DNA from 2 places in the Massilia sp. GCM10023247 genome. Region 1 is predicted to be linked to the other one. Evidence: riboswitches for the same ligand, from Rfam matches in the RefSeq annotation. Region 1 holds a riboswitch; the other holds the start of a gene.
What was found. Region 1 has a riboswitch for thiamine pyrophosphate ahead of ACFPAH_RS19095 (TonB-dependent siderophore receptor). Riboswitches for the same ligand answer to the same signal wherever they lie in the genome.
Positions count from the first base shown of each region.

Region 2: another riboswitch for thiamine pyrophosphate. It lies ahead of thiC (phosphomethylpyrimidine synthase ThiC); the one in region 1 lies ahead of ACFPAH_RS19095 (TonB-dependent siderophore receptor).

Region 1 is NZ_JBHSIB010000023.1:157,292-164,446, reverse strand. Features, by position in the region: gene ACFPAH_RS19110 (BCCT family transporter) at 1-694, opposite strand, end outside; gene pnuC (nicotinamide riboside transporter PnuC) at 1,111-1,704, shown strand; gene ACFPAH_RS19100 (AAA family ATPase) at 1,701-2,228, shown strand; gene ACFPAH_RS19095 (TonB-dependent siderophore receptor) at 2,237-4,360, opposite strand; TPP riboswitch at 4,459-4,557, opposite strand; gene ACFPAH_RS19090 (DUF535 family protein) at 4,611-5,570, opposite strand; gene ACFPAH_RS19085 (glutathione S-transferase) at 5,855-6,553, shown strand; gene ACFPAH_RS19080 (VOC family protein) at 6,713-7,155, shown strand, end outside.
Region 2 is NZ_JBHSIB010000020.1:74,991-82,145, reverse strand. Features, by position in the region: gene ACFPAH_RS15830 (response regulator) at 1-176, shown strand, start outside; partial or broken gene ACFPAH_RS15825 (SMR family transporter) at 195-537, opposite strand; gene ACFPAH_RS15820 (DUF2147 domain-containing protein) at 598-1,044, opposite strand; gene ACFPAH_RS15815 (valine--tRNA ligase) at 1,182-3,980, opposite strand; TPP riboswitch at 4,191-4,294, shown strand; gene thiC (phosphomethylpyrimidine synthase ThiC) at 4,362-6,275, shown strand; gene thiS (sulfur carrier protein ThiS) at 6,293-6,496, shown strand; gene ACFPAH_RS15800 (thiazole synthase) at 6,509-7,155, shown strand, end outside.

The DNA of each region.
Region 1 (7,155 bases):
TGTACAGGACGAAGCAGATCCCGATCACCGTCAGTTGCATGCCCAGGCCGCTAGGCAGGCCGAACACGCGCGTCATGCCGGCGCTGATCTGCATCGTGCCGAAGCCGAGCGTGGTGGCCACGCCGATCGCCGTCGCCACGACGGCGACGATGTTGACCAGCTTGCCGATCCAGCCGAGGTGGCGGTCGCCGATCAGCGGTTGCAGCAGGTCGCTGATCAGGCCGCGCCCGTTGCGGTTGTACTGGAACCAGGCGATGGCCAGCCCCATCAGCCCGTAGACTGCCCACGGGTGCAGGCCCCAGTGGAAGAAGGTGTAGCGCATCGCCGCGCTGGCGGCCTGGGGCGACATCGACGGCAGCCGCTCGGGCGGCTTGACCAGGTGCGAGATCGGCTCGGCGGCGCCCCAGAACACGAGGCCGATGCCCATGCCGGCGGCGAACAGCATCGACAGCCAGGCCGCGTTCGAGAACTGGGGTTCGGCATCGCGCCCGCCGATGCGCAGCCGCGCGGTGGGGCCGAAGGCGAGCCAGCCGAGGAAGACCAGGGTCAGGAAGACGATCAGCAGGTAGAGCCAGCCGGCGTTCTGGATGACGGCGGCGAGCGCCGCATCGCTGGCGGCCTCGAACGGCTTCGGCGCGAATCCGGCAGCGACCGCCAGCGCGAAGATCAATAACAAGGAAATACGGAAAACCATACGTGATCCTGGTGGTTTGGGTGAGCGCCGGGACAGGCGAGCCCGAGCAATGAAAAGGGCTTTCCCGACTGGGCATACAGCGGGGCGTGCAGCGAAGCGTACGCCGCAGCCTGCACGGCAATACGACAGGCGAACGCCGGCATCGATCACCTTCGAGGAGCAATATTATGAACAGAATAGCATCCATCGCGGGTAGGCCGCGTCCCGGATGGCGGCGGGCCGGCGCAAGGTTTGGCCACAGCGTCGTCTTTTCCACCACGCGACGCGCGGGCTGCCGGCGCTCGGCGGCGGCCCCCGCGTTGCATATTTGACTCGCAGGGCGCATACTCGCGTGCCCGATGAGTTGTCCCTCCCACTAACCTTTTCGACGCAGCCCTGGCGCGCTCCCGCGACCGATCCGGCCTGCTAGAGCGTGCATGAACGATTCGCTTGTCTTTGCCGGTTTCACGACCACCCCGCTGGAACTGGTTTCCTTCTCCCTCGCGGTGACGACCGTGCTGCTCAACATCCGCCAGAACCATTGGGCCTGGCTGTTCTCGATCGCCTCGTCCGCCACCTACGCGGTCGTGTTCTTCGGCGCCCGCCTGTATGGCGACAGCGCCTTGCAACTGGTCTTCATCGCCGCCTCGGTCTGGGGCTGGAGCCAGTGGCTGCGCGGCGCCGGCGAGACCCGCCTGCACGTCACCCGCCTGGACCGCGCGGGCTGGACCTGGGCGCTCGCGGCCTGGGGCGCGGGCTACTTCGCGCTGTCGTGGTTCCTGGGGAGCTACACGAATACCGACGTGCCGCACACCGACGGCTTCCTGACGGCCGGCAGCCTGGTCGGCCAGCTGCTGCTGGCCCGTAAAAAAGTCGAGAACTGGCATGTCTGGATCGTCGTCGACGTGCTCTACGTCGGCCTGTACGTCTACAAGGACCTGCACGTCACGGCGGTGCTGTACGCCGTGTTCGTGGTGCTGGCCGCGCGCGGGCTGCGCGCCTGGAGCAACGTTGCGCAGGTGCGGGCATGAGCGGCCTGCTGCGGGTGGCGGTGCTGGGGGCCGAATCGTCCGGCAAGTCGACGCTGTGCGAAGTGCTGGCGCGGGCCCACGATACGCTGTGGGTGCCGGAATACCTGCGCGAATTCGTGGAGACGAACGGCCGGGTGCCCTTCGAGGAAGACCAGTTCGGGATCGCACTCACCCAGCAGGAGCGCGAGGACGCCGCCGCCGTGGCTGCCCGCCGGCTGCTGTTTTGCGACACCACGCCGCTGATGACGGCGCTCTACAGCCGCGTGTACTGGGGTCGCGTCGATGCCCGGCTGGCGCAGCTCGCCGCCAGGCACGACTATGCGCTGACCCTGGTGACGGCGCCCGATGTGCCCTGGGTCCCGGACGGCCTGATGCGCGAATCCGAGGCGGTGCGCGAGCGGGTGTACACGATGGTGGTGGACGAACTCGATGCGCGCGGCATTCCGTTCGTGCTGGTGCGGGGAGACCTGCCGCAGCGGCTGCGGCAGGTGGAAGCGGCGCTGAAGGTAATCGGCGCCGTCTAGGGCCGCCCTTAGAGGTCGAACTGCGCCGACAGGCGGAAAGTGCGCGGCGCGCCGGGCAGCAGGTAGCCGCCCAGTTGCTGGGTCACGTCGCGCCAGTAGAACTTGTCGGTGAGGTTGTCGACGCGAGCACGCAGGGTGACCCTGGTCGCGCCCAGCTTCAGGCCGTAGGACCCGTTCAGGCCGAACACGTGGTAGCCCGGCACATTCACGGTGTTCTCCGGGTCGAACGATTTTTCGCCCGCGTACTGCCACTGGCCGCCGATCTTCAGGCCCGGCACGGCTGGCACGGCATAGTCGGCCCACAACGTGGATTTCAGTTCCGGCACGTTGGTGACGCGCTTGCCGTCGTAGAGCGGCTCGCCCGTGCCTTGCTGCTTCGCGCGCAGCGCCATCAGCGAAGCGCCATAGCCCAGCGCGCCGCTGGCGCGCTGGGCCGCCAGCTCGAGGCCGCGGTGCTGCTGCTCGCCGTTGCGCACGAACGTGTTGGCCGCATTCGTGTACTCCAGCCCCTTGGTGATCTGGAACAGCGCCGCGCTCATGGCGACACCGCCGAACTCGCCCTTGGTGCCGAGCTCGAACTGCTTCGAGCGGTTCGGGCCCAGGTCCTGGTTCTGGTTGGTGGTCTCCATCTCGGCGACGCCGCCCGCGTCGAGTCCGTGCGCGACGGTGCCGTAGACGTTCCAGGCGGGGGTGAGGCCGTAGACCAGCGACACGCTCGGCAGCAGGAACGAGGCCCGGCTCGAGGTCCAGCCCAGCTCAGGCTCGGGCAGCTGGTCGCTGTCGATCTTCACGTAGCGCAGGCCGGCATGCAAGGTCAGCTCGGGCGTGAGCGTGAGGATGTCCTGCACGAACAGGGAGCGCTCGCGCTCGCTGAAACGTTCGCTGACCGGGCCGGTCGTGGGATTGCCCGGTGCCGGCGGAACGATCTGGTTGCGGTAGATGTTGCTGGAGCCGGCGTAGTCGTAGACATAGTCGCCGTAGCTGTTGTGGCGTTCGCTGTAGCCGAGGCCGGCGGTGAGCACATGGCGCAGCGTGCCGGTGGCGAAGCGGCCCTGGACCTGGGCCTGGACGCCGAACGGGGTCTTGCGCTCGCCCGTGCTCTGGTAGTCGTAGACGTCGTAGTCGCCGTTCGAGCAGTAGCCCGGGTAATAGCCGTCGCCCTCGTTGCTGCAGCCGTAGGGGAAGGCGGTGAAGTCGTCGCGCTTGAACCAGTGCTTGTTGGCGCTGAGCGTCGCGCGCCAGTCCTGGTTGAGCCGGTAGTCGAAGCGCAGGCCGAGGTTGGCGCTGTCGGTATCGACCGGCTTGGTCCAGGGCTGGGCATTGAGCAGGGTCTTGGCCGACACATTGGCCGGCAGCGCCACGCCGCGGATCAGCTGGTAGCCGGGCGCCGTGACCTGCTCCTTGTGCTGGAAGTCCATGTCGAGCTGCAGCAGCGCGTCCGGCGTGATCTGCCAGTCGAAGGCGCCGGATGCGAACTGGCGCTTGCCGTCGGCCCCCTTGATATACGAGCGCAGGCGCTCGGCGGCGGCATTCACGCGGTAGCCGAAGCGGCGGTCCTCGAAGCGCCCGCCCAGGTCGACCGCGCCGTACAGCGTGCCGCGCTCGCGCGCCTCGACCGTCACGGAACGCAGCGGCGTGTTCGTCGGGCGCTTGGTGACGAAGTTCAGGATGCCGCCGGGCGCGGCCAGGCCGGCCTGCATCCCGGCCACGCCCTTGAGCAGCTCGAAGCGTTCCTTGTTTTCCAGCGGGATCTGGGCGTCGGCCGGAATGGCGATGCCGTCCTTGCGGTAGCCCGAGTTGTTGTTCAACATGAAGCCGCGCACCGAGAACTGCTCGGCATAGCCGACGGCGTTGTAGGCGTCGCCGACCGAGGCATCGTAGGCGACCGCTTCGCTGGCGCTGCGGATCGACAGGTCCTGCATCTGTTCGCGGCTGAAGGCGCTGACCGAGGCGGGGGTGTCGATGATCGCCATGTCGGCGAAGCCGCCGACGCTGGCGCGCTCGCTCGCGCCCCATTTGGTGCCGGTGACGACAACCGAGGCGATCGGCTCGGCGGTTTGGGCCGTTGCAGAAACGGCGAAAGCCTGGGCCAGGGCGCAGGCGATGAGGGAATGCTTGAAGACAGGTTTCATTGTGTGCTCAGGATTTGAGCGGCGCACACGTATGGAAACAGCTGCGCCGCTTTTAAACAAAAAGCCGGAGCCAACTGGGGGAAGGGCAAACTGGGACAGGAACAGGCGTTGCGCTTTCCTTCGCTGGCATTATCCAGATCAGGTACGAAGGGTATCTCTCACCCGGAACGCGAATTCCAGGACCCCTAGCGAAGCGTGAGTGTAGCACGGCCGGTGCCGGCCGTGGTGGTTCTGTCAACCCGATGTGTCCTTACACCTCCGCGGTTTCCCGCAGCGGCGCCGCATGCTCGTGGTGCGAGCGGGCATGCAGCAGGTGCCGCTGCAGCGTGCCGCGGGCGCCGTCGCCGATCGCGCGCCAGTATTCGCGCCGCTGGGCCGCGCGCTTGCGGTGCTTGGACGGCATGTCGGCCAGCGGCTTGAGGTAGAAGGGCAGGGCGATCAGCCAGGCATTGCCCGGCAGTTCGACCCCGCCCAGGACCCGCCAGAAACCGTCGTAGGCGTTCGCGAAATGCCTGGCGTCGAGCGGGTCGTAGGCGACGTGCGCGCCGCATTTGACGGCCAGCACCTGCTCCATGCCGACCGCCTGGGCTACCCCCTGCATCGCGGCAAAGCAGAAGAAGCTGGGTGAATTGTTCGGGAAGCAGCGCTCGAAGGCGTCGAAGGCTTCGCTCGAATCGTTCCAGCGTCCCTGGTTGCGGGCGACGAACGGCACCAGCGGCGCCGGCACGCCGGCGATGGCGCCGTCGACCCAGGAAAACGCGAGCCGGTGCAGCACCTTGCCCGCCGCCACCAGCGCAATCGTCAGGTCGCCCTCGGCATTTGCCTGCGAGGACATCTCGAGCCGGATCAGGAATTCGCAGTCGTCCACCGCATGCCGCCACAGGATCAGGCCGCCGGCCGCATACACGGCCTGCTTGTAGGCGGCATTGAAGCTCGTCTCCTCGAAGCGGTAGTGCGACAGCGCGCACTGCACGCGCTGGCGCGCGCTCAGGCCTTCGACCAGGTAGCCGCGATGGCCGAGGTGGTGAAACGGATCGCCGTTAGGGGAAGTCATCACATAATTGCGGTAGACATCGAGCTGGCACAGGGCGGCGTGGTCGCGGTAGAACAGCAGGACGCGCGCGCTGCGCAGGTTCGAGAGCAGCCAGGACGAGAGCGGCAGCGGCCTGCGGCGGGCCAGCCAGTGACGGACGAGGTGAGCGAAGATCATGGGGCTTTCCTTCGAAGACGTCGGGTTGCGGACAGCTTCATGGTGTCCTACCTGACGTACTCGGGCGGTGATATTGCTCAAGAGAAACAAGTTCTTCAGGGCAATACTCTTCGGCACCTCATTCCTGCCGTGACGGCCACGCTCTATCGACATCTTCTCCCCTTGGACTGGTTTGTTTTTGTAGTCGAACGTTCACGTTCGTTTCCTGGAAGATAGCATACGTCGCGCGCGCAGCGCCGCGAAATTCTGCTCCATACTCGTGCTTCCACATGGCGGAGGGCAGCATGGCTTACGAACTGTTCTATTGGCCGGACATCCAGGGACGCGGCGAATTCGTCCGCCTGGCGCTCGAGGAAACGGGTGAGGACTACGAGGACGTGGCACGCGGGCCGGGCGGCGTCGACGCCGTCATGGCCGCCATGAAGGAGGGGCCGACGCCGGCCTTCGCGCCGCCTTTCCTGCGTGCCGGCGGCATGATGATCGCGCAGACGGCGGCGATCCTGATGTACCTCGGCGAGCGTCATGGGCTGGCCCCGCAGGACACGGCCGGCCGCTACTGGGTCCACCAGCTGCAGCTGACCATTGCCGACCTGGTCGCCGAAGCCCACGAGACCCATCATCCGGTCGGCACCGACCTGTATTACGAAGACCAGAAAGACGAGGCACGGCGCCGCGCGGCAGGGTTTACGGCCGCCCGCATTCCGAAGTTCCTGAATTATTTCGGGCACGTGCTGGGCGAGCAGGACTTCCTCGCCGGCACTGCGCTCAGCTATGCCGACCTGTCCCTGTTCCAGGTGCTCGAAGGGCTCGACTATGCCTTCCCGAAGGCGACTGCGCGCGCCCTTGGCGCGCATCCGAACCTGGCAGGCCTGCGCAGCCGGATCGGCGCGCGGCCGCGCATCGCGGCCTACCTGGGCTCGCCGCGCCGCCTGCCCTTCAACGAGCAGGGCATCTTCCGGCGCTATCCCGAACTCGACGCATAGCCGGGTGCGGCGCTTGGCGCAGCGCAGCATCGATCGCGCTTGCCTGAACTTGCGCCGGGCGCTAGGCTCGATAGGGTAGTACTAACGATAACAGCGGGCGCCGGCAAGCTGCCGGTTGCGCCGACACATCCATCCAACAGGGTTTGAAAGGAAAGCGCCATGAGTTCAGAGGTCAAGCCGGTCGAAGAGGGCATGCACACCATCACCCCGCACCTGGTCTGCGCGGATTGTCACGAGGCGATCGAGTTCTACAAGAAGGCCTTCGGCGCCGTGGAAATCATGCGCTCGCCCATGCCAAACGGCAAGGTGGGCCATGCCATGCTGCGCATCGGCGACTCACCCCTGTTCCTGGCCGACGAATTCCCCGACTACGGCTCGTTCGGTCCCTTGTCCCTGAAGGGCACGCCGGTGACGATCCACCTGTCGCTGCCGAATGTCGACGAGGTGTGGGCCAATGCCACGGCGGCCGGCGCCACCGTGCGCATGGAGCTGGCCGACCAGTTCTGGGGCGACCGCTACGGCCAGCTCGACGATCCCTTCGGCCACCGCTGGTCGCTGGCGACCCACATCCGCGACGTGTCGCCCGAGGAGATCGAAGCGGC
Region 2 (7,155 bases), on a different contig from region 1:
TGCCCGGGATGACGGGGCTGCAATTGGCGGAGGCGATCGGTTGCCTCTACCCCTCGGTCAAGGTCGTGCTGTGCTCCGGCTACACGGCGCCGGCATTGATGGCGGGCCACCGGTCGTACCGCTATGCGGCGAAACCCTACCTGATCGAGACCGTCCTCAAGCTGCTGCGCCGCTGAGCGGGCAACGACGGCCCCCTAGTGGCCGACGCTCTTCGAAAACAGGTTAATCACCAGCACCCCGCCGATGATCATCCCCAGCCCCGATCAGGGCCGGCAGGTCCAGGCTCTGCTTGTAGACGACCCAGCTCACGGCCGAGATCAGCACGATGCCGACACCCGACCAGATCGCATAGGCGATCCCCGTCGGCAGCACGCGCAGGCTGAAGGTCAGCAGGTAGAAGGAGGCGGCGTAGCAGACGATGGTCAGCAGGCTCGGCCAGAGCCGGGTGAAGTTGTCGGTCGCTTTCAGGGCCGTGGTGCCGATCACTTCGACGACGATGGCAAGGCCGAGGAAGAGGTAGCTCTGGGTGAGGGTCATGATGGGATCGCGGAATAAAAAAGCGGCCACGCGGGCCGCTTCGGTTGAAACGGAATCGGCTTACTGCTCGCGATGCCATACCTGCGAACGGCCGAACATCGGCGCGCCGATGTAACCGCGCACTTCCAGCTTCTGGCCGCCGTCGCGCAGGCTCGCCTTGCTCTTGTAGACCTTGCCCTTGGCCGGGTCGAGGATCTCGCCGCCGGTGTACTCGTTGCCGTCCTTTTTCAGGCCCGACACGATCGTCAGGCCGACCAGCGGCTGGCCCTTGCGCGAGTCGGTGCAGGCATTGCAGACCGGATTCTGGTCTTCGTTCGGGCCGCGGAACAGCTTTTCGATCTTGCCTTGCAGGGCGCCGTTTTCCTCGGTGATGCGGACCAGCGCCTTCGGTTTACCGGTTTCGTCGTCGATGGTTTTCCAGAGGCCGACCGGCGAGGCGTTCTGCGCCCAGGCGGCGGAGGTGAACATCATGGCGGCAAGCAGGCTGGCTTTGATCAGTGGTCGCATAGTCGTGTCTCCGTTGTTGTGTAGTGTCGCTGCAGGCAGTGTAGCAAACTGTGCGTACACCTTGGCAATAAAAAAGTTGCAAGGTGTTTCCGAAAAAGCGTGGAGTCGGGGACTCCACGCTACACGCGTCCGCAAGCTTAGCCCGCAGCCAGCTTACCCAGCTGCTCCTGCATCTTGGCCAGCGTCGCCGAGAAGCTGGACAGGCGTTCCTTCTCCTGCGCCACCACTGCCGCCGGGGCGCGGGCGACGAAGCTCTCGCTCGACAGCTTGCCGTTGGCTTTCGCAATTTCGCCTTCCAGGCGCGCGATCTCTTTCGACAGGCGCTCGCGCTCGGCGGCAACGTCGATCTCGACTTTCAGCATCAGTTTCGTTGTACCGACGATCGACACGGCCGCCGGCGACTCGGGCAGCGCATCGACGATCTGCACCTCGGCGAGCTTGCCGAGCGACTGGATGAAGGGCGCGAAGCCCGCCATGTTGGCACGATCCTGCTCGTTGCCCGGCTCGACGATCAGCGGCACGCGCACCGACGGCGACAGCTTCATTTCGCCGCGCAGGTTGCGCGTGGCGTTGGTCAGATCCTTCAGCTGGGCCATCCAGGCTTCGGCGGACTCGTCGATCAGCGCTTCGTCGGCGATCGGGTAGGGCTGCAGCATGATCGAATCGCCCGTCTTGCCGGCCATCGGCGCGATCGCCTGCCACAGCGCTTCGGTCACGAAGGGAATGATCGGGTGCGCCAGGCGCAGGATCACTTCGAGCACGCGCAGCAGGGTGTGGCGCGTGGCGCGCTGTTGCGCCTCGCTGCCTTGCTGGACCGTGACCTTCGCCACTTCCAGGTACCAGTCGCAGTACTCGTCCCAGACGAATTTATAGATCGCGCTGGCGATGTTGTCGAAGCGGTAGTCCTCGAAGCCTTTCGCCACCTCCAGCTCGGCGCGGTTCATCAGCGAGATGATCCACTTGTCGGCCGGCGACAAATCGGCATCATCCGGTTGACCGCAGTCTTTCCCTTCCGTGTTCATCATCACGAAGCGGGTCGCGTTCCACAGCTTGTTGCAGAAGTTGCGATAGCCTTCGGCGCGGCCGAGATCGAAGTTGATGTTGCGCCCCAGGGAGGCGTAGCTTGCCATCGTAAAGCGCACGGCGTCGGTGCCGAAGGCCGGGATCCCGGCCGGGAATTCCTTGCGCGTGGCTTTCGCGATCTTTTCCGCGGCGCGCGGGTCCATCAGGCCGGCGGTGCGTTTCGCCACCAGCGAGTCGACGTCGATGCCGTCGATCAGGTCGATCGGGTCGAGCGTATTGCCCTTCGACTTGGACATCTTCTGGCCCTGCGAGTCGCGCACCAGGCCGTGCACGTAGACGGTCTCGAACGGCACCTTGCCGGTGAAGTGCGCGGTCATCATGACCATGCGCGCGACCCAGAAGAAGATGATGTCGAAGCCGGTCACCAGCACCGACGACGGCAGGAACATTTTCATTTCCGGCGTCTCTTCCGGCCAGCCCATGGTCGAGAAGGGCACCAGGGCCGACGAGAACCAGGTATCGAGCACGTCCTCGTCGCGGCGCAGCTCACCCGTGATGCCTTGCGCTGCCGCTTTCGCCTTCGCTTCTTCCTCGTCGCGGGCGACGACGATGTTGCCCGCCTCGTCGAACCAGGCTGGGATGCGGTGGCCCCACCACAGCTGGCGCGAGATGCACCAGTCCTGGATGTTGCCGAGCCACTGGTTGTAGGTCGTGGTCCAGTTCTCCGGCACGAACTTGATCTCGCCGTTGGCGACCTTTTCCAGGGCCACTTCGGTGATCGACTTGCCCGGATTGAAGGTGCCTTCCGGCGCCGGCTTGGTCATGGCGACGAACCACTGGTCGGTCAGCATCGGTTCGATGACGACGCCGGTACGGTCGCCGCGCGGCACCATCAGCTTGTGCGGTTTGACTTCCTGCAGGAAGCCTTGCGCCTCGAGGTCGGCCACGATCTGCTTGCGCGCGGCGAAACGGTCCAGGCCCTGGTACTGGGCGGGCGCGTTCTCGTTGACCTTCGCGTCAAGCGTAAAAATGTTGATCGGCGCCAGGCCGGCGCGCTGGCCGACGGCGTAGTCGTTGAAATCGTGGGCCGGGGTGATCTTCACGCAGCCGGTGCCGAATTCCTTGTCGACATAGCTGTCGGCGATGATCGGCACTTCGCGCCCGGTCAGCGGCAGCGTGAGCGTCTTGCCGACCAGGTGGGTGTAGCGCTCGTCCGTCGGATCGACGGCCACGGCGACGTCGCCCAGCATGGTCTCGGGACGGGTGGTGGCGACCGTCAGCGAACCGCTGCCATCCGTCAGCGGGTAGCGGATGTACCACATCGAGCCGTCTTCCTCGACCGAATCGACTTCCAGGTCGGACACCGCCGTGCCCAGTTTCGGGTCCCAGTTCACCAGGCGCTTGCCGCGGTAGATCAGGCCTTGCTCGTACAGGCGCACGAACACTTCCGAGACGGTCTTCGAACGCGTTTCGTCCATCGTGAAGTATTCACGGCCCCAGTCGGCCGAGGCACCCATGCGGCGCATCTGGCCGGTGATGGTGCTGCCCGATTGTTCCTTCCACTCCCAGACCTTCTTGATGAACTCGTCGCGGCCGAGGTCGTGGCGCGAAATCTTCTGGGCGTCGAGCTGGCGCTCGACCACGATCTGGGTCGCGATGCCGGCGTGGTCGGTGCCTGGGATCCAGGCCGTGTTATGGCCGCGCATGCGGTAGTAGCGGGTCAGGCCATCCATCACCGTCTGGTTGAACGCATGGCCCATGTGCAGCGTGCCAGTCACGTTCGGCGGCGGCAGCTGGATGCTGAACGACGGTTTGTCGGCGTCGAGGGTGGCGGCGAAATACCCGCGCTGTTCCCACTCGGCACGCCAGTATTGTTCAATGTCGGCTGGCTCGAAAGACTTGGCTAATTCCATGATAGGGAGGGAGTGATTTGCAGAAAAGAACATTATAGAGGAGGAGGGAGGGGATGCGTTCAAGGCGCGCCGCGAATTTCGGGCTGGGTGGGCACTTGTGCCCGCGCGGATTCGGCACACCACGAACAGCACAGGCAACAGCCCCACCTCCGCCGAGACACCACTTGTCAAGCCGACCAAACCGGCTATAATCGATCCGCTGCCACAAGGCAGCACCGCTAGGGGTCCTGCGCATCGATGCGATGCGCGGGTGAGAAATACCCTCTGAACCTGATCTGGATAATGCCAGCGAAGGGAAGCTTTCGGAACTGCCGGGGCGCGTACGCACGCACCCCATGCCTTTCCCGCCTCCTTTGCTGGCTCCTCACGCAAAGGAGCCACATGAACGCCCCATTGAAGTTCGACGCCGCCACCGCCATCGTGGACAGCGCCGCCATCGCCCCCTTCCCGAATTCGACCAAGGTCTTCATCGAAGGCAGCCGTCCCGACATCCGCGTGCCGATGCGCGCGGTCGCCCAGGACGACACCCCGGCCAGCTTCGGCGGCGAAACCAATCCGCCGGTCTTCCTCTACGATACCTCGGGTCCCTACACCGACCCGGCGGCGCGGATCGACATCCGGCGCGGCCTGCCGGCCCTGCGCGCCGGCTGGATTCTTGAACGCGACGATACCGAGCAGCTGCCCGGACCGAGTTCCGCCTACGGCGCCGAGCGCCTGCGCGACCCGAGCCTGGACGCGCTGCGCTTCGAACTGCAGCGCACGCCGCGCCGCGCGAAGCCGGGTGCGAACGTCACGCAAATGCATTACGCGCGCCGCGGCATCGTCACGCCCGAGATGGAATTCATCGCCCTGCGCGAAAACCTGCAGCGCAGGCACTACCTGGAGCAGCTCGAGTCCGGCGGCCCGGTCGGTCAAAAAATGGCCGCGCTGCTGGGCCGCCAGCATCCGGGACAGTCGTTCGGCGCCGCCCTGCGCGAGGAGATCACGCCGGAATTCGTGCGCGAGGAGGTGGCGCGCGGGCGCGCCATCATCCCCGCCAACATCAACCATCCGGAGAGCGAGCCGATGATCATCGGCCGTAATTTCCTGGTCAAGGTCAACGCCAACATCGGCAACTCGGCCGTTACCTCGTCGATCGGCGAGGAGGTCGAAAAGATGACCTGGGCGATCCGCTGGGGCGCCGACAACGTGATGGACCTCTCGACCGGAAAGCACATCCACGAGACGCGCGAATGGATCATCCGCAACAGCCCGGTGCCGATCGGCACCGTGCCCCTGTACCAGGCGCTGGAAAAGGTGAACGGCAAGGCCGAGGACCTCACCTGGGAGATCTACCGCGACACCCTGATCGAACAGGCCGAGCAGGGCGTCGACTACTTCACCATCCACGCCGGCGTTCGCCTCGCGTATGTGCCGATGACGGCCCGGCGCCTGACGGGCATCGTCTCGCGCGGCGGCTCGATCATGGCCAAGTGGTGCCTGGCGCACCACAAGGAATCCTTCCTGTACACGCATTTCGAAGAGATCTGCGCCATCATGAAGCAGTATGACGTCGCCTTCAGCCTGGGCGACGGCCTGCGCCCGGGCTCGATCTTCGATGCCAACGACGAGGCGCAGCTGGCCGAACTGAAGACCCTCGGCGAACTGACGCAAATCGCGTGGAAGCACGACGTGCAGGTCATGGTCGAAGGTCCCGGCCACGTGCCGCTGCACCTGATTCGCGAGAACATGGACCTCCAGCTGGAGCAATGCCACGAGGCGCCGTTCTACACCCTGGGACCGCTGACGACCGACATCGCGCCCGGCTACGACCACATCACCTCCGGCATCGGCGCCGCCACCATCGGCTGGTACGGCACCGCGATGCTGTGCTACGTGACGCCGAAGGAACACCTCGGCCTGCCCGACAAGAACGACGTCAAGGACGGGATCATCACCTACAAGATCGCGGCCCACGCGGCGGATTTGGCCAAGGGCCATCCGGGCGCGCAGATCCGCGACAACGCCTTGTCCAAGGCGCGTTTCGAATTCCGCTGGCAGGACCAGTTCAACCTGGGCCTGGACCCGGACAAGGCGCGCGCCTTCCACGACGAGACGCTGCCCAAGGAGTCGGCCAAGGTCGCGCACTTCTGCTCGATGTGCGGCCCGCATTTCTGCTCGATGAAGATCACCCAGGAGGTGCGCGCCTATGCGGCCGCCAGCGGAGTCGACGAGGGGCAGGCGCTGGCGCACGGCATGCAGGAAAAGGCCATCGAATTCGTGCGCGGCGGCGCCCGGCTCTACCGCGAGGTGTGACCGTGCCCGCTACCAACTTGCTCGAGATCGAGCTCAATGGCGAACCCTACCGCCTGGCAGGCGGGCAGACACTGGCCGACCTGGTGCACGCGCTCGGCGTGGGCCGGCAGGCGGTGGCGCTGGCGGTCAACCGCGAAGTGGTGCCGCGCCAGCAATGGGAGGCGCGCGCGCTGCTGCCGCGCGACCGGGTGGACATCGTGCGCGCCATCGGCGGCGGCTAACAGGAGACCAGCATGAACGACGACTTCCTTACCATCGCGGGCAAGACCTACCGCTCGCGCCTGCTGGTGGGCAGCGGCAAATACCGCGACCTCAGCGAAACCCGGGAGGCCACGCTGGCTGCCGAAGCCGAGATCGTGACGGTGGCGATCCGCCGCGTGAACATCGGCCAGGACCCGAACGCGCCGAGCCTGCTCGACGTGCTGCCGCCGAGCCAGTTCACGATCCTGCCGAACACGGCCGGCTGCTACAACGCGCGCGACGCCGTCTACACGCTGCAGATGGCGCGCGAACTGCTCGGCGGGCACAAGCTCGTCAAGCTCGAAGTGCTGGGCGACGAAAAAACCCTGTTCCCGCACATGCCGGAGACGATCGTGGCGGCCGAGACCCTGGTGCGCGACGGCTTCGACGTGATGGTCTACTGCAGCGACGATCCGGTGCAGGCGAAAATCCTGCAGGAGATCGGGTGCGTCGCGGTGATGCCGCTGGCCTCCCTGATCGGCTCGGGCATGGGCATCCTCAACCCCTGGAACCTGGGCCTGATCGTCGAGCAGGCCACGGTGCCGGTGCTGGTCGATGCCGGGGTCGGCACGGCCTCGGACGCGGCGATTGCCATGGAGCTGGGCTGCGACGGCGTGCTGATGAACACGGCGATTGCCGG